Regions from separate parts of the Streptomyces sp. BL1 genome, predicted to be linked through region 2. Evidence: riboswitches for the same ligand, from Rfam matches in the RefSeq annotation. Region 2 holds a riboswitch; each other region holds the start of a gene.
The links. Region 2 has a riboswitch for cobalamin ahead of metE (5-methyltetrahydropteroyltriglutamate--homocysteine S-methyltransferase). Riboswitches for the same ligand answer to the same signal wherever they lie in the genome.
Positions count from the first base shown of each region.

Region 1: another riboswitch for cobalamin. It lies ahead of AC3AGO_RS21800 (CbtB domain-containing protein); the one in region 2 lies ahead of metE (5-methyltetrahydropteroyltriglutamate--homocysteine S-methyltransferase).
Region 3: another riboswitch for cobalamin. It lies ahead of AC3AGO_RS13020 (ribonucleoside-diphosphate reductase subunit alpha); the one in region 2 lies ahead of metE (5-methyltetrahydropteroyltriglutamate--homocysteine S-methyltransferase).

Region 1 covers NZ_JBXYWZ010000002.1:4,959,049-4,964,786, forward strand. The annotation lists gene AC3AGO_RS21785 (HAD-IIA family hydrolase) at 1-517, shown strand, start outside; gene AC3AGO_RS21790 (sortase family protein) at 713-1,459, shown strand; gene AC3AGO_RS21795 (CbtA family protein) at 1,445-2,293, opposite strand; gene AC3AGO_RS21800 (CbtB domain-containing protein) at 2,308-2,535, opposite strand; cobalamin riboswitch at 2,563-2,704, opposite strand; gene AC3AGO_RS21805 (ANTAR domain-containing protein) at 3,057-3,797, opposite strand; gene AC3AGO_RS21810 (ANTAR domain-containing protein) at 3,859-4,614, opposite strand; gene AC3AGO_RS21815 (glycoside hydrolase family 6 protein) at 4,831-5,738, shown strand, end outside.
Region 2 covers NZ_JBXYWZ010000002.1:1,710,594-1,716,331, reverse strand. The annotation lists partial or broken gene AC3AGO_RS07775 (ABC transporter permease/substrate binding protein) at 1-924, shown strand, start outside; gene metE (5-methyltetrahydropteroyltriglutamate--homocysteine S-methyltransferase) at 1,107-3,434, opposite strand; cobalamin riboswitch at 3,502-3,695, opposite strand; gene AC3AGO_RS07765 (helical backbone metal receptor) at 4,113-4,847, shown strand; gene AC3AGO_RS07760 (TDT family transporter) at 4,795-5,738, opposite strand, start outside.
Region 3 covers NZ_JBXYWZ010000002.1:2,967,708-2,973,445, forward strand. The annotation lists gene AC3AGO_RS13005 (GntR family transcriptional regulator) at 1-137, shown strand, start outside; gene AC3AGO_RS13010 (carbon starvation CstA family protein) at 241-2,418, shown strand; gene AC3AGO_RS13015 (GNAT family N-acetyltransferase) at 2,492-3,004, shown strand; adenosylcobalamin-variant (AdoCbl-variant) riboswitch at 3,066-3,166, shown strand; gene AC3AGO_RS13020 (ribonucleoside-diphosphate reductase subunit alpha) at 3,303-5,738, shown strand, end outside.

The sequences.
Region 1 (5,738 bases), 3.2 Mb from region 2:
CGGCGGCACCGCGTACGTCATCGGGGAGGCCGGTCTCACCACGGCGCTGCACGACATCGGCTACGTGCTCTCCGACGTCGACCCGGACTACGTGGTGCTCGGCGAGACCCGTACGTACAGCTTCGAGGCGCTCACCAAGGCGATCCGGCTCATCAACAACGGCGCGCGCTTCATCGCCACCAACCCCGACGAGACGGGGCCCTCCACGGAGGGCGCGCTGCCCGCCACCGGCTCCGTCGCGGCGCTCATCACCCGGGCCACGGGCCAGGACCCGTACTTCGTGGGCAAGCCCAACCCGCTGATGATGCGCGCCGGACTCAACGCGATCGGGGCGCACTCGGAGACCACCGCCATGATCGGTGACCGGATGGACACCGATGTGCGCGCCGGTATGGAGGCGGGTCTGGAGACCTTCCTCGTGCTGACCGGGCTCACGCAGCCCGAGGAGATCGACCGGCACCCGTACCGCCCGACGACCGTCGTCGACTCCATCGCGGACCTGGTCGACCGCATCTGAGCGACCCCGCGTCCGGACCCCGCAGCGCATGGCATGCGGGGTCCCCTGCTGTGTGGGGCCCTGCTGTGTGGGTGAAAGGGGCGCGGGCGCACGGCATCTGACGGCCCGTACGGAGTATCCGGCACCGGCAGCGGATGCGGGCGCGCGGCGGGGCCGCGAAGGTCGGTAGCAGCTTCCAGGGAGGTGCACCGGCCGATGTTCGCGGACGACACGATGCCCCGTACGTCCGGGCGCGGCCGGTTCCTGACCGCCGCCGCCTGGGTTCTGCTGCTCTCCGCGCTGTGGGTGTGGGGCTACAAGCTCACCGACGGCGCGAGCCGCCCCGACACCGGCGGCTCCGCACAGGGTTCGCCGCTGGCGCGGCTCGCGGCGGGCGAACAGCGGCCCGAACTGCCCGCGGCGCACGACCCGCTGGAGGGCCAACCCCGCCCGGAACGGCTGGACTTCGCGGCGCTCGGCCTGCACGAGCCGGTCGCCGGACACGGAGCGGGCACAGTGGGGGAGGCGGACGGTGCCCCGCCGCCCGCACCGGGAACGGGGCCCGTCCGCTGGGACGGTACGGGGCCCGTGCCCGGCGCCGGGGGCACGGCGCGGCTGGAGGCGCGGAGCGCCGCGGGCCCGGAACGGCGGCCCGTGCGGGGCGCGAAGCTGTCCGTCGGCAGGGCCGACGGGACCGTCGCGGAGTTCACCGTGTCGGCGGTGCGGACGGACCCGGGCGGCGGCCCCGCCGGGGAAGGGGACGGGGCAGCCGCCCGGGACGGAGCAGCTGTACGGGACGGAGCAGCCGTATGGGACGGAGCAGCCGTACGGGACGGAGCGGCGCCGCGGGACCGTGCCGTGCTCGAACTCCGGGTCTGCGGCGACGCCACGGGCGCGGGGGCCCGTGGCTGCACCCCGGAGCGGGTGGTCTCCGCCTACCTCACCGGGTCACGCCGCGGCTGAGCCCCGGTCCTGCTCCCCGCCGGCGTCCGTACGGCCGGCGGCCCGTGCCGCGCGCAGCCCGAGCGCGCCGAACGTCACGCCCAGCGCGGCCCACAGCAGGACGTGCGAGGCCAGCGACAGCACCCGGAAGTCCCACAGCAGCGGGGCCGGGACCGGCACCGGGTCGGGGTTGCCGGGCAGCAGGAACATCAGGCCGAGAGTGGCCACCACCGCTGCCGCGACGGCCAGTTGGCAGACCGCGGAGGAGCGGCCCGCACGGGCGAGACGGCGGTGCAGCTGCCACGCGAGCAGCAGCCCGAGTACGCCGACGGCCAGCGCGCCCAGCCACATGAACTGCCGGTCGGTGACCGTACCGGCGTCGCCGACACCCGGCGGGTTGGCCGGATAGCGCAGCCCCGGCAGCAGGGACAGCGCGAGGAATCCCGCACCCGCGAGGGTGAGGGCGCGCTCCCACGGCCGGTGCCGCAGCGGATCGTGACGGTGTGCCAGCGCGTACACGAGAGCGAAGAAGACGCCCAGCGCGAGGCCGACGATCACGGCGGTGACGACCAGGCCCGTGTGCTGGGTGCCGCGCGAGAAGAGCTCCTCGGCGGCGTGCTGGTGGCCCCCGCCGCCGTGCCCGGCGTGCTCGTGCTGCGCGCGCTCCTCCTCCAGCCGGATCGCCCGGTCCATCAGAGGTTCGGCCAGCAGCAGCGAGAAGAGTCCGGAGACCAGCCCGGCGAGGCCGCCCGCCGCGAGCCCGCGCCGCAGCAGGGGCAGCACGGGACGCACGGCGGCGCCGGCCTCCGCCGGGGTGCCGGAGGGGGACGGTGTTTCGGTGTGTGCGGTTGTCATCGTGCCGGGCCCCGTCAGTGGCAGGGGGCGCCGAAGAGGTGCCGGCCGTCGTGGGAGAACTCGTGCAGGTAGTTGCCCGTCGCCGAGATGACGGTGCCGTTGTCGACGAAGACGGCGTAGAGGGCGATCAGTGCGACGATCGCGGCTGCCGCCGCGATCATCCAGTCGCGTGCGCCGAGCGTGGCGGCGTCCGCCGCCGGGGACACAGTGCTGTTCGTCGGACCCGCGGTGTGCAGGGACATTGGTACTCCTCCTGGGGTTTCCACGCCCCGTTGGGAGAAGCGACGGGTCAGTTCCTGACTCCCGTACGCCGGCCGGACAGCACTCGGCTGTCGCGGACGTACGGACACAGTGGCGGGACCGCCCCGGATTCGCACCGGGTTCCTGTACACCGTCGCCTCAGTATGAATATGTGCCGCCAGGAGAGTCCCAGGGTGGCTGACCACTGTCAACACGGCCGTACCGGCGTGCGGTCGCGCGGCCCGCGTGAGGTGGCCGACGCCCGGCCGGTGTCCGCCCCCCTCGTGCCCGAGGACTCCGGCCGGGCGTCTCATCCCCCCGGGTTCCGGGCCGCGAGAGGAATGAGCCCAGGAAAGAGGGGGAGTACGCGGGGCCGGGGTCCGGGGCCACAGGGGCAAGATTAGGCGAGCGGGGCTGATCCGTCAGTCATGCAACCGGCCGCAGCAGGGCGTCTTCAGGCCATCCGCGGCGCGGAACAGCCGGCCGGGGGCGGGCGGTCATCCGGCCGCCCGCGGACGGCAGTTCACCGTTGGGAGGGGCCCGGCTGGGGAAGGCCGAGCCTGCCGTCGACGACGTCCCGCGCCACCTGGGACAGCCGCGCCCCGTGCGAGCGGGCGTAGCCGCGCAGCATCGCGAAGCCCTCGTCCACGCTGACGCCGCGGCGTTCGGCGAGCACTCCCTTCGCCTGCTCCACCACCACGCGGCTGTCCAGCGCCGACTGGAGCTGGCCGGCGAGCTGTTCACGCTGCCGCAGGGTGCGCTGCTGGAGGATGCCGAGGGTCGCGGCGTCCGCGAGGGCCTGCGCGACCTGCATCCCGTCCGCCGGGGGCGCGGCCTCTTCCGGTGCGTTGGTGAGCAGTTGGAGCGCTCCGATGACGTCCTCGCGCAGCCGCAGCGGCACCGTGTACGAGGAGGCGAAGCCCGCCTGCTGTGCGGCGGTGCCGAATTCCGGCCACCGCCGCAGGGTCTCCGTCATGCCGTGCGGCGGTACGGGAGCCGCCGTGCGGTAGCACTCGAAGCAGGGTCCCTGCTCCTGCTGGAGGTCGAACAGCCCCAGCAGCCACGGCTGTTCGGCGGAGGCCGCCGCGGTGTGCAGATCGCCCTGCGGGTCGGCGAGCATCAGCCCGGCCGCCGTCACATCGAGCAGGTCGACACAGCGCACCGCGAGCCGGTGCAGGAAGTCCACCACGTCGAAGTCGTCGACCAGGGTGTCGGCCAGCTCCACGAAGGTCTCGGCGAGACGCTGCTCGCGGTTCGTGCTCATCACGGTCCCGTCCCTTCGTCGCGGAAGCGGCCGCGCGAGCCGGTCTTCGGGGGCACACACTTCACTTCGTATCCCTCTCGCCGTCCTGGCCGTCGTCTGTGAGCCGCAGCTTCCTCGCCACCACGTCCCTGGCCACGTCGAGCAGGGCGAGACCGCGCGTGTACGCGTGCACGCGCAGCCGCAGCAGGGCGAGTTCCGGTGTGACCCCCAGCTGCACCGACACCATGCCGGTCGCCTGATGGACCTCGGCCCTGCGCAGCGCGGCACGGTCCGCGACCCAGTCCACGACGAGCGGCGAACTGTCGTGCAGCGGTTTGCCGTCGCCCTGCGCGTCCCGGCCGCCGAGCAGCGACAGCGCCAGCGCCCCGGACAGGATCTGCGCCCGGCCGAGCGTCTCCTGGGACAGCGTCCCGGGAGTGCCCCTGTGCAGCAGCAGGACGCCCACGCGGATGGCGCCGATCTGCAGCGGAAAGCTGAACACCGCCTGTACGCCCAGCTCTTGGGCCCCCGGCGGGAACCCCGGCCAGCGGTCGGCGGGGACGGTACGCAGCTCCGGTTCGAGCACCATGATTCCGCTGCGCGCCGTGTCGACGCCGGGCCCGACCCCGAGGGTGAACTGGAGCTCCTCCAGCTCGCCCGCCGTACGCCCCGAGGACCACAGCTGTTCGCCGGGCGGCGGGCCGTCGTGCGCGAGGGAGACGGCTGCCCCGTCGACACCGAGTGCGGAGCAGATACGGCGGGCCGTCTCCGTGGAGAGCGGGAAACCGGGGTGGGCTGTCAGCTCGTTGAGGACGGCTGCCAGTTCGTGGCTGACCACACCCTCCTCCTTGCGTGCCCGTGCGGCCTGGTGGACCCACATCCTATGCGCGGCCGGAGGCGGGCGTGCGGGTAACAGCTGGTCGACAGTTCCGCGCGGCGGCCTTCACGGGAGGGCGCTGTGACACGATGGTGCGGTCCGGCGGGGTGCGGCGAGGGGGCAGGGGAGTGGCCTCTCGGGGCCGGTCCCCGCGCAGTACGGCCGAGGGGGGAGTGGATGTACGGGTACACCTGTGCCGACAGGACCACGCGGGGCGCGCGTTCGGGCGCGCGGCTGACGAGAGCCGCGGCTGCCGCCGCGGTGGGCGCGATGCTGCTGGCGGGGTGCTCAGGCTCCTCGGACGACGGCGGGGGCGACGACGCCGGGGGAACGGAGCAACGGCCCAGAGACACCGCCCCGTTCTGGGTCGATCCGCAGAGCAAGGCGGCTCGGGAAGCGGCCGCGTTCCGCAAGGACGGCAAGGACCAGCAGGCCGCGGCGATCGACAAGATCGCGCGGCAGCCGGTGGCCGACTGGGTGGGCACCGAGGACCCGGAGGGCGAGACCCGGAAGCTGACGAGCACCGCCGAGAAGGCGGACCGCGGCGCGCTGATGGTGCTCTACAACCTGCCGCACCGCGACTGCGGCCAGTACTCCAAGGGCGGCGCGGCGGACGGCGACGCCTACCGGCAGTGGCTGGACAAGGTGGTGCGGGGCATCGGCGACCGGGAGGCCACGGTGATCGTGGAGCCGGACGCGATTCCGCACCTGCTGGCCGAGGGATGTACGCCGGAGCAGTTCCACGAAGAGCGGTACGCGCTGCTGCACGAGGCGGTGACGAAGCTCAAGGGGCTCAAGAAGACCACCGTCTACCTCGACGCGGGCAACCCGGACTGGGTGCGCGATCCGGGCGGACTCGTCGAACCGCTGAACCGCGCGGGCATCGGCAAGGCGGACGGATTCTCGCTGAACGTCTCCAACTACCAGACGACCGCGTCGAACCGGGAGTACGGCAAGAAGGTCTCCCCGATGGTCGGCAACAAGCCGTTCGTCATCGACACCAGCCGCAACGGCAACGGCCCCGTGGAGGGCGCCGGCGCGGACGAGGAGGCGTGGTGCAATCCGGCGGGCCGCGCGCTGGGCGA
Region 2 (5,738 bases):
TCGCTGGCCGCTGTCGGCGTGGTCGTGCTCGGCGGCTTCGCCTGGATCCCGCCGATGACCCAGGGCGGCGGCACCGGCGGCGACAAGATCAACCTGGGGTACGTCAACTGGGACGAGGGCACCGCCTCCACGTATCTGTGGAAGGAAGTCCTCGAACAGCGCGGCTACAAGCCCGAGGCGCAGTCGTACGAGGCGGGCGCGCTCTACGCGGGCCAGGCCCGCGGCGACATCGACGTGCAGACCAACTCCTGGCTGCCGGTGACGCACGAGCAGTACTGGAAGAAGTACAAGAAGGACCTGGACGACCTCGGCGCCTGGTACGACAAGACCTCGCTGGAGATCGCCGTCCCGAAGTACGTGAAGGGCGTCAAGTCGCTGGAGGACCTGAAGTCCCGGGCCGGCACCTTCAAGAACCGCGTCGTCGGCATCGAGCCCGGCGCCGGCGAAACGAAGATCTACCAGGACGAGGTGGCGAAGCAGTACGGCCTGTCCGGCAAGTACAAGCTCGTCACCAGCACTTCCTCGTCCATGCTGGCCGAACTCAACCGCGCCTACCGGAAGAAGGAGCCGGTCGCGGTCACCCTGTGGTCCCCGCACTGGGCGTACGACAAGTTCGACCTGACCAAGCTGAAGGACCCCAAGGGCGCCTTCGGCAGCGGCGACGGCATCCACATGCTGGCCCGGAAGGGCTTCGCCGAGGAACAGCCGCAGGTCGCCGGGTGGATGAAGAACTTCCACATGGGCGAGAAGCAGCTCACCAGCCTGGAGAACGCCATCCAGAAGGCCGGCAAGGGGCACGAGCAGGAAGGCGTCCGCGCCTGGCTCAAGAAGAACCCCGGCATGGTCGACAAGATGGCGCCGACCGGGAAGAAGAAGGGCGGCGACAAGGCCGCGGGGAAGATCAGCGTCCCCGCGCGTGACGAGGACGGGCGGCACACCGCACCGGCCGCGGTCGCCGGCCGGGAGGCCGTACCGACGGCCTGACCTCCGCGATGTTCGCCGGGTGCGTCGCGCACCCGGGGCGCCCCTTGGCGCGGGCTCCAACTGCCGCCCGCACCAAGGGGCGTTCGCATCGCCCGGGAGAGTCCGTGCGCGTGGGCGTTGCGTCAGTCGAGGCCGGCCCGGACCTCCCGGGCCGCCTCCGTCATGTGGGACAGTGCCTGTTCGACCTGCTCCGGCGAGCGGGTCTTCAAACCACAGTCCGGGTTCACCCAGAGCCGCTCCGGCGGCACCGCACGGAGCGCGCGCCGCAGCAGCCCAGCCATCTCGCGGGCGTCGGGCACCCGCGGCGAGTGGATGTCGTACACACCGGGGCCCGCCTCGCGCGGATAGCGGGCCTTCGCCAGCTCGTCGGCGATGCCCATGTGCGAGCGTGCCGCCTCCAGGCTGATGACGTCCGCGTCCAACGCCTCGATGCCCGCGAGGATTTCGCCGAACTCCGCGTAGCACATGTGCGTGTGGATCTGCGTGTCCGCGCGCACCCCGCCGGTCGCCAGCCGGAACGCCTCGGTCGCCCAGTCCAGATACGCCGGCCGCGCGTCGGCCCGCAGCGGCAGCAGCTCCCGCAGCGCCGGCTCGTCGACCTGGATCACCGAAGTGCCCGCGGCCTCAAGGTCGTCGACCTCGTCGCGGAGTGCCAGCGCCACCTGCCGGGCCGTCTCCGCGAGCGGCTGGTCGTCCCGTACGAACGACCAGGACAGCATCGTCACCGGCCCCGTCAGCATGCCCTTCACGGGCCTGTCCGTCAGCGACTGCGCGTACCGCGTCCACTCCAGCGTCATCGGTCCCGGCCGCGACACGTCACCCGCGAGGATCGGCGGGCGCACGTACCGCGTGCCGTACGACTGCACCCAGCCGTGCTGCGTGGCCAGAAAGCCCGACATCTGCTCGGCGAAGTACTGCACCATGTCGTTGCGTTCGGGCTCGCCGTGCACCAGGACGTCGAGTCCGGCCTTCTCCTGGAAGGCGACGGTCTCGCGGATCTCCTCCGCGATCCGCTCGCGGTACTGCTCCTCGCTCAGCTCGCCCCTGCGCAGTCCGGCGCGCGCTGTGCGGAGCTCCCCGGTCTGCGGGAACGAGCCGATGCTGGTGGTCGGCAGCGGTGGCAGCCCGAGCCGGGCGCGCTGCGCGGACGCGCGCTCCGGGTACGCCTGCGCGCGGCGGGCGTCCTCCTCGGTCACGGCGGCGCTGCGCGCGCGGACGGCGTCGTCCCGTACGAGAGACGAGCCGGCGCGCGAGGCCAGCGCCACACGGCGGGCCGTGAGCTGAGCGCCCACCGCGTCCCTTCCCTCGGTCAACGCCCGTGCCAGTACGGCCACTTCGTCCGTCTTCTGGCGGGCGAACGCCAGCCAGCGCGCCACCTGAGGGTCCAGGTCCCGCTCCAGCGTCACATCGAGCGGCACGTGCAGCAGCGAGCAGGACGGCGCGACGTCCAGCTGCCCGGCCAGACCGAGCAGCGTGGCCAGCCTGCCGGTCAGCTGCTCCAGATCGGACGCCCACACGTTGCGCCCGTCGACCACACCGGCGACCAGGCGCCGCCCCGGCAGCCCGCCGGCCGAGGCCAGCGCCTCCAGGTTGGCCGCGGCCGGGCCCGTGAAGTCCAGCGCCAGGCCCTCGACGGGGGAGCCGGCGAGCACGGGGAGGGCCGGGCCGAGCCGGTCGAAGTACGAGGCGACCAGCAGTTTCGGCCGGTCGGCCGAGGCGCACAGCTCACGGTAGGCGCGGGCCGTGGCGCTCAGTACGGACTCCGGCTGGTCCTGCACCAGCGCCGGCTCGTCCAGCTGCACCCAGTCGGCGCCCGCGGCGCGCAGATCCGCCAGTACGGACGCGTACACCGGCAGCAGCCGGTCCAGCAGCGCGAGCGGATCGAAGTGCGGGTCGGTGCCGGGGGCGGGCTTCGAGAGCAGCAGGAACGTGACGGGTCCGACGAGTACGGGCCGGGCCCGCCGGCCCTCGCGCCGGGCCTCGGTGAACTCGGCCGTCTGCTTGCGGGAGTCCGGCGAGAACGTGCTGTCCGCGCTCAACTCCGGCACCAGATAGTGGTAGTTGGTGTCGAACCACTTCGTCATCTCCAGCGGCTCCGCGTCGGCGGTGCCGCGGGCCATGGCGAAGTACGTGTCCAGTTCGCCCAGCGTGCCGGACTCGGCGGCCCTGCGGTGCCGGGCGGGGACCGCGCCGGCCATCCAGGCGGTGTCGAGCACGTGGTCGTAGAACGAGAAGTGCCCGGTGGGGATCTCCTCGATGCCCGCCTCCGCCTGCTCGCGGCGCGCGTCGGCGCGCAGCGTCGCGGCGGTCTCCAGCAGTTGGGGCTCTGATACGCGGCCCGCCCAGTAGCCCTCGATGGCCTTCTTCAACTCGCGGTCCGGGCCCTGCCGCGGATATCCGTGCGAGGTGGCGTGCACGCGCGATACGTGTGACGTATGTACGTCGGTCACGGAACTCTCCTTCGCGAGTCCTCGTCGATGAACCACACGGCCGCGGTGGTGCGGGGCGTGCGGGCAGTGGCAGGTATTCGGACTCGCGGGCGCGTCGTCGGCGACTTGTCGCCGGGACTCCTACTGGCCGTCGCTTCCCGGGTGTTGCGCACACCCAGTGCGTGATGACGGCGGTCGTTCCCACTCACCGCTGCGGGGCAGTTCCGGTTTCGCACCGGATTCCCTCTTGCGTCGCTCCCGCCTGGCAGACGGGCCGAACCAGCTACGCCCGCCACCCTAGCCCCTGACGGGGCCCGCACCGCAACACCACCCACGCCATGACCTTCTCCTTCCCGCCGCGGAAGGCGCGCGGCACGCGCCTCGCACGGGAGCCGGGTCCCGCTCTCCTTTTCCGCCGCGGCGGGAGGCGCGCGCAGCGATGCGTTTCGGCGGTGTGTGCGCAGCTCGCGCTGAGACCGCCGGCCGGGCCCGCTGGGTGACGTGCCGCTGCGGCGGGAGGGGGTGGGGCGTGAGCGCCCTGATAGGGGCGCGGGGAACTGCGCATGCCGCGGCGGCGGCCGCAGCCGCACAACGCACCAGGAGGGGCAGGCGCGGCCGCACGCAACAACGCGTCCCGCCGCCGCGGGGAGGATGGCCTTCACGGGGAGGCGCGCCCCGCCAGGGGCGTAGCGTGCCCGTATGGGACATGTTGCGCGGGTCGTGTCGATCGTGCCGTCGTTGACGGAAGCCGTCGCCGTGACGGAGCCCGGAATGCTCGTCGGCGCCACCGACTGGTGCTCGCACCCCGCGGACCTCGACGTCACCCGCGTACGGGGCACGAAGAACCCCGACGTGGAGCGGATCACCGCCCTCGCCCCCGACCTCGTGCTGGCCAACGAGGAGGAGAACCGGGAACAGGATCTGGCCGCCCTGCGCGCGGCCGGAATCGACGTCCTGGTGACCGAAGTCCGCACCGTCCCGCAGTCGTTCACGGAACTGCACCGCATGCTGACGGCCGGCTGCGGCCTGCCCCGCCCCGCGTGGCTGGACGACGCGGAGGACGCCTGGCGGGACGCGCGCGCGGAGTTCGACGTGGACGCCGTCGTCCCCATCTGGCGCCGCCCGTGGATGGTGCTGGGACGCGACACGTTCGCCGGAGCCGTCCTCGAACACCTCGGCGTGCGCAACGTGTACGCGGACCACCCCGAGCGCTATCCCCGCGTCCCCCTGGGCGAGTTGACCGCGCCGGACCGCCGCGCCGGCCTCGTCGCGCTGCCGGACGAGCCGTACCCGTTCGGCGCCGACGACGGCCCCGAGGCCTTCCCGGGGCTGCCGGCGGCGCTGCTGAGCGGCCGTCACCTCACCTGGTACGGGCCCTCGCTCACGACCGCGCCGGAGACACTGTGCGCGGCGCTGCGAGCAGCGCTCCGCTGAACAGCCCCCGCACCGTGCAGCTCAGCGCAACCGCCCAGGCGGCAGCCAGCAGCACGTACAGCAGGACGGCCAGCCAGCCCAGCGCGTCGAGCCCCGTGTGCCGGGCGAGGGACGCGGCCCCCGTGACGCACGTGCCGACGGGGAAGGTGAACGCCCACCACGTCATCGTGAACCGCATCCCGCCGCGCACCGCGTGCACGACCAGCGCACCCGCCAACAGCAGCCAGAGCAGGGCGAATCCGAGCACGGGCACCCCGTACAGCACGGCCGCCGTACGGAAGGTGTCCGGCGCCGCGTCGGCGAGGTTGCCCGTGGCGGTGACCGACTGGCCGAGCGGGCCGAGCACGAGGAAGAGCGTCGGCGTGAGGGCGAGCGCGGGCGGCCCGTGGTGGAGCAGGCCCGAGAAGACCGCGGGCAGTACGAGAAGCGTGGCCAGCAGGCTCATCCCGAACAGCGCGAAGCACCCCAGCAGCATCGTCAACTGCGCCTGCCCGGCAGGCAGATGCGGCACCAGTGGCGCGCCGACGGCCGCGGACACCATGGGCGCGACCACGGGCAGCAGCCACACGGCGGACGCCTTGCCGGGCTCGATCCGGTGCCGTACGACCATCAGGTACGGCACGGCGGACGCCGCCGCCACCCCGGTCACGGTGCCCGCCGTCCAGAGCACCCCGTCGATCACCACGGCACCGGGCACCCGCGCGGCCAGGGCCGCACCGCCGACCGCGAGGACGCCCATGGCCAGGCAGCCGTAGAAGGGCGCGACGGCCGGGTCGAGGAGGTGGGCCCGCGCCCGGTCGGAGTGCCGCGCCCAGTGCACCGCACGAGCGGTCAGCAGTACGGCCAGCATCAGTGCGGACAGGGCCCAGACGACGGTGAGTACGGGGCCCG
Region 3 (5,738 bases), 1.3 Mb from region 2:
CCGACGTGGGGCTGCCGATGCTGATGCTGTCCCGGCACTCCCTCGACACGCGCGGGGAACCCGTCGAATGGGTGCGCTCCGTGTACCGCGGAGACCGCTACAAGTTCGTGGCCAACCTCAAGCGGCCGACGATGTAACCGTGTTGAGCCCTCTCGGGGTGTAGCGCGGATCACTTCTGTGCTCTACGGTCCGGATCGTCCGTGAGTGTGTGATCCATCGCGCCGACAGGGGGCCGACCGGGTGCGTACCGCAAGTCCACGAACAGTCGTCATCTGGACCGCCGTCGCGCTCGTGGGCGCGGCCGCGTGGGGCGTGCTCGCGCTCGCCCGCGGCGAGGAGGTGTCGGCCGCATGGATGGTGGCGGCCGCACTCGGCTCGTACGCCATCGCGTACCGCTTCTACGCGCGCTTCATCGTCAACCGGGTACTGAAAACCGACAAGTCGCGGGCCACGCCGGCGGAACGGCTGAACAACGGCGTGGACTTCCATCCGACCGACCGGCGCGTGCTGTTCGGCCACCATTTCGCCGCCATCGCGGGCGCCGGACCGCTGGTCGGGCCCGTACTGGCCGCGCAGATGGGCTACTTGCCCGGCACCATCTGGATCATCGCCGGCGTCATCTTCGCGGGTGCCGTGCAGGACATGGTCGTGCTGTTCTTCTCGATGCGCCGGGACGGCAAATCGCTCGGCCAGATGGCACGCGAGGAGATCGGGCCCGTGGGCGGGGCCGCCGCACTGCTCGCGGTCTTCGCCATCATGATCATCCTGCTCGCGGTGCTGGCCCTCGTCGTGGTCAACGCGCTCGCCGAATCACCGTGGGGCACCTTCTCGATCGCGATGACCATCCCGATCGCGCTGTTCATGGGCGTCTATCTGCGCGTGCTGCGGCCGGGCCGGGTCAGCGAGGTCTCGCTGATCGGCGTCGCGCTGCTGCTCCTCGCGATCGTCGCGGGCAACTGGGTCGCCGAGTCCTCCTGGGCGGAAGCGTTCACCCTGGAACCCGCCACGCTGGTCGTCTGGATGGTGGTCTACGGGTTCATCGCGTCCGTGCTGCCGGTGTGGATGCTGCTGGCGCCGCGCGACTACCTGTCCACCTTCATGAAGATCGGCACCATCTCGCTGCTCGCGCTCGGCGTCGTCGTCGCCCTGCCGACGATGAAGATGGACGCGGTCACGGACTTCGCCACGAAGGGCACCGGACCGGTCTTCGCCGGCGCGCTCTTCCCGTTCGTCTTCATCACCATCGCCTGTGGCGCCCTGTCCGGCTTCCACTCCCTGATCTCCTCGGGCACCACCCCGAAGATGATCCAGAAGGAGTCCCAGATCCGGATGATCGGGTACGGGGCGATGCTGATGGAGTCCTTCGTCGCCGTGATGGCGATGGTGGCGGCCTGCATCATCGACCCCGGCCTGTACTTCGCGATGAACGCTCCCGCGGGCGTCATCGGCGACTCCGTACAGTCCGCCTCGCAGGCGGTCGCCGGCTTCGGCTACTCCATCTCGCCCGACCAGCTCGCCGCCGCGGCCAAGGCGGTGGAGGAACAGTCGCTGCTGTCCCGTACGGGCGGTGCGCCGACACTGGCGGTCGGCGTGTCCGAGATCTTCTCCCAAGTGGTCGGCGGCGCCGGGATGAAGGCGTTCTGGTACCACTTCGCGATCATGTTCGAGGCGCTGTTCATCCTGACCGCGCTCGACGCGGGCACCCGGGTGGGCCGGTTCATGCTGCAGGACACCCTCGGCAACGTCATGCCGAAGTTCCGCAACATCAGCTGGAAGCCCGGACTGTGGCTCACCAGCGCCATCGTCGTGGCGCTGTGGGGCTACTTCCTGTGGGTCGGCGTGCACGAGCCGCTGGGCGGCATCAACCAGCTCTTCCCGCTCTTCGGCATCGCCAACCAGCTGCTGGCCGCGGTCGCCCTGGCGGTCGCCACGACGCTGCTGATCAAGTCCGGACGGCTCAAGTGGGCCTGGGTGACGGGCATTCCGCTGGTGTGGGACGCGGTCGTGACGCTGACCGCGAGCTGGCAGAAGGTGTTCTCGTCCGATCCCAAGGTGGGCTTCTTCAAGCAGCGTTCGGTCACCCAGGACGCCATCGAGCAGGGCAAGGTGCTGCCGCCCGCCAAGACCATGGACGACATGCACACCATCGTCACCAACACCACGGTGGACGGGGTGCTTTCCGCACTGTTCGCCCTGCTGGTTGTCGTGGTCCTGGCGGACTCGGCGCGCACCTGCGTGCGTTCGCTGCGGGAGCAGCGGAGCGGCATCGCGGCCCGGCTGCACGAGGCCCCGTACGAACAGTCCCGGATCGTGGCACCGGCCGGCCTGATCACCACCAAGGAGGAGAAGGCCGAACTGGCTGCCGCCGCGGCGAGTCCGGGCGACGACCCCGACGCGGGCCGTACGGACAGCCGCTGACGCCGCGCACTGCCGCACCGGACACCACGGCACCCCACTGACCGCTGTCAGTGGGGTGCCGCATGCTTGCCGCATGGACTTCAGCATCAGACGCGCACACTCCGGCGAGCTGGACGAGGTCGGGGAGCTCACCGCGGAGGCGTATCTCGGGGACGGTCTGCTGGACTTCGGGGAGGCCGACAGCTATCTGACCACCCTGCGCGACGCGCGGGGCCGTGCGGCGCGGGCCGAACTGCTCGTCGCCGTGGACTCGGCGACCGGCGAACTGCTGGGCAGCGTGACCTACACGGGACCCGACGGGGCGTACGCGGAGGTCTCGCGCCCCGGCGAGGGCGAGTTCCGGATGCTGGCCGTGCGCGGGGCGGGACGGCGGCGCGGCGTCGGTGAGGCGCTGGTGCGGGCCTGTCTGGACCGGGCCCGCGAGCAGGGGCTGGAACGGGTCGTCATGTCGAGCTCCCCGCGGATGGCTCCGGCCCACCGGCTGTACGGGCGGCTGGGGTTCGTCCGCAGCCCCGATCGGGACTGGGGTCCGGCCCCGGAGTTCACCCTGCTGACCTTCGGGGTGGAACTGTCCCCAGCGGATTGACCGGCGACACAAGATATGGGGTGGGGCGCACGGGGCAGCACAAGATGTATGCTCGTGCTCGCTGTCGCCGCAGGGGAATCCGGTGCAAGTCCGGAACTGTCCCGCAACGGTGAGTGATGGGCTGCTTTGTCTGCCCACACAAGTCCGAGTGCCTGCCGGCAGTGTGAACTGTCGTCCGGGCTTCGTGGGTTGAGCCGGCGGACGCTGACGGGTGTGCCCCGCGCCGGTGCGGCGGCCCCCGTACGCGCCCCGTCCCGACTCGCTCTCGCGGCCCCGCATGCGAGGGAGAGCGCGTCCAGTGACCATCGCACCAGCAGCACCCGCCGGCACGTCGGGCCCGTCCGGCGGGGAACCGCGGTCCGACGAGCCCGGTTCAGCGGCCGGCCGGCTGCTGAACACCCTGCGGGAGCTCAGCGCCGGACTGCCGGCCACCGACCCGGAGCGGATCGCCGCCGCCGTACGGCTCGGACGGCAACCGGGCGCCGATGAGGCCGAGTTGCGGTCCCTGGCGACCGAGGCCGCCGCGGGGCTGACCGCCGAGGAACCGGAGTACTCGCGGCTCGCCGCGCGGCTGCTCACCCGCACCGTGCGGGAGGAGGCCGCCGCGCAGGGCGCGGTGTCCTTCTCCGCCTCCGTCGCCACCGGCCACCGGGAGGGGCTGATCGCGGACGGCACGGCGGACTTCGTACGGCGGCACGCGGCGCGTCTGGACGCGCTGGCCGAACAGGCCGTCGCGGACGGCGCCGACGACCGGTTCGGCTACTTCGGGCTGCGCACGCTGCACTCGCGCTACCTGCTGCGGCATCCGACCAGCCGTCAGGTCACCGAGACGGCGCAGCACTTCCTGCTGCGGGTGGCGTGCGGTCTGGCGGACGGTGTGTCCCAGGAGGCGCTGGAGGAGGTCGCCGAGCTGTACCGGCTGACCAGTTCGCTCGCCTATCTGCCGTCCTCCCCCACGCTGTTCAACTCCGGGACGCGGCACCCGCAGATGTCCTCCTGCTATCTGCTGGACTCGCCGCTGGACGAACTGGACTCGCTCTACGAGCGATACCACCAGGTCGCCCGGCTCTCGAAGCACGCGGGCGGCATCGGGCTGCCGTTCAGCCGGATCAGGGCCCGCGGCTCCCTGATCCGCGGCACCAACGGACACTCCAACGGCATCGTGCCGTTCCTGCGCACCCTCGACTCCTCGGTGGCCGCGGTCAATCAGGGCGGCCGGCGCAAAGGCGCGGCGTGCGTCTATCTGGAGCCCTGGCACGCGGACGTGGAGGAGTTCCTGGAGCTGCGCGACAACACCGGCGAGGAAGCGCGGCGCACGCACAATCTGAACATCGCGCACTGGATCCCCGACGAGTTCATGCGGCGCGTCGAGGCGGACGCAGACTGGTCGCTGTTCTCCCCCGCCGACGTACCGGAACTGGTCGACCTGTGGGGCGACGAGTTCGACGCCGCGTACCGCCGTGCCGAGGACGAGCAGCTGTACGTACGGCAGGTGCCCGCACGGCAGTTGTACTCCCGCATGATGCGCACCCTCGCGCAGACCGGCAACGGCTGGATGACGTTCAAGGACGCGTCCAACCGGACGGCCAACCAGACGGCCGAACCGGGCCGCACCGTGCACTCCTCGAACCTATGCACCGAGATCCTGGAGGTGACCGACGACGGGGAGACCGCCGTGTGCAACCTCGGCTCGGTCAACCTGTCGGCGCACCTGGGCGACGACGGCCGGATGGACTGGGAACGGCTGGACGCCACCGTACGAACGGCCGTGACCTTCCTCGACCGCGTCGTGGACATCAACTTCTATCCGACCGAACAGTCCGGCCGCTCCAACTCCCGCTGGCGGCCCGTCGGTCTGGGCGTCATGGGTCTGCAGGACGTGCTGTTCCGGCTGCGGCTGCCCTTCGACTCGGACGGCGCCCGCGAGCTGTCCACCCGTATCGCCGAACGCATCATGCTGGCGGCCTACGAGGCGTCGGCGGACCTCGCCGAACGGCACGGCCCGCTGCCCGCCTGGGAGTCGACCCGTACGGCACGCGGTGTGCTGCACCCCGACCACTACCCGGACGCCGTACGGAACGCCGCCTGGCCGGAGCGCTGGGACGCGCTGCGCGCCCGCATCCGGAGCACCGGCATGCGCAACTCCCTGCTGCTCGCCATCGCCCCGACTGCCACCATCGCGTCGATCGCCGGCGTGTACGAGTGCATCGAGCCGCAGGTGTCCAACCTCTTCAAGCGCGAGACGCTCAGCGGCGAGTTCCTCCAGGTGAACGCCTACCTGATCGACGAGTTGAAGCGGCGCGGCCTGTGGGACGACCGGGCGCGGGACGCGCTGCGGGAGGCCAACGGGTCGGTCGCGGACCTGGAGTGGATCCCGGCGGACGTACGGCACCTGTACCGCACGGCGTGGGAGCTGCCCCAGCGCGCGGTCATCGACATGGCCGCAGCCCGTACGCCGTTCCTGGACCAGAGCCAGTCGCTGAACCTCTTCATGGCGGCGCCGACCATCGGCAAGCTCAGCTCGATGTACGCGTACGCCTGGAAGCGCGGCATCAAGACCACCTACTACCTGCGCTCCCGCCCGGCGACCCGGATCGCCCCCGCCGCGAGCAGCGCCGCCTCCGCCACCGTCCCCGGGCCATCAGAACAGTCCGGACAGCCGGAACAGCCCGGTCACCCCGTACAGCCGGGAGAGACCCAACACCCCCTGCCCCGGGCGCAGTCCGACGAGGCC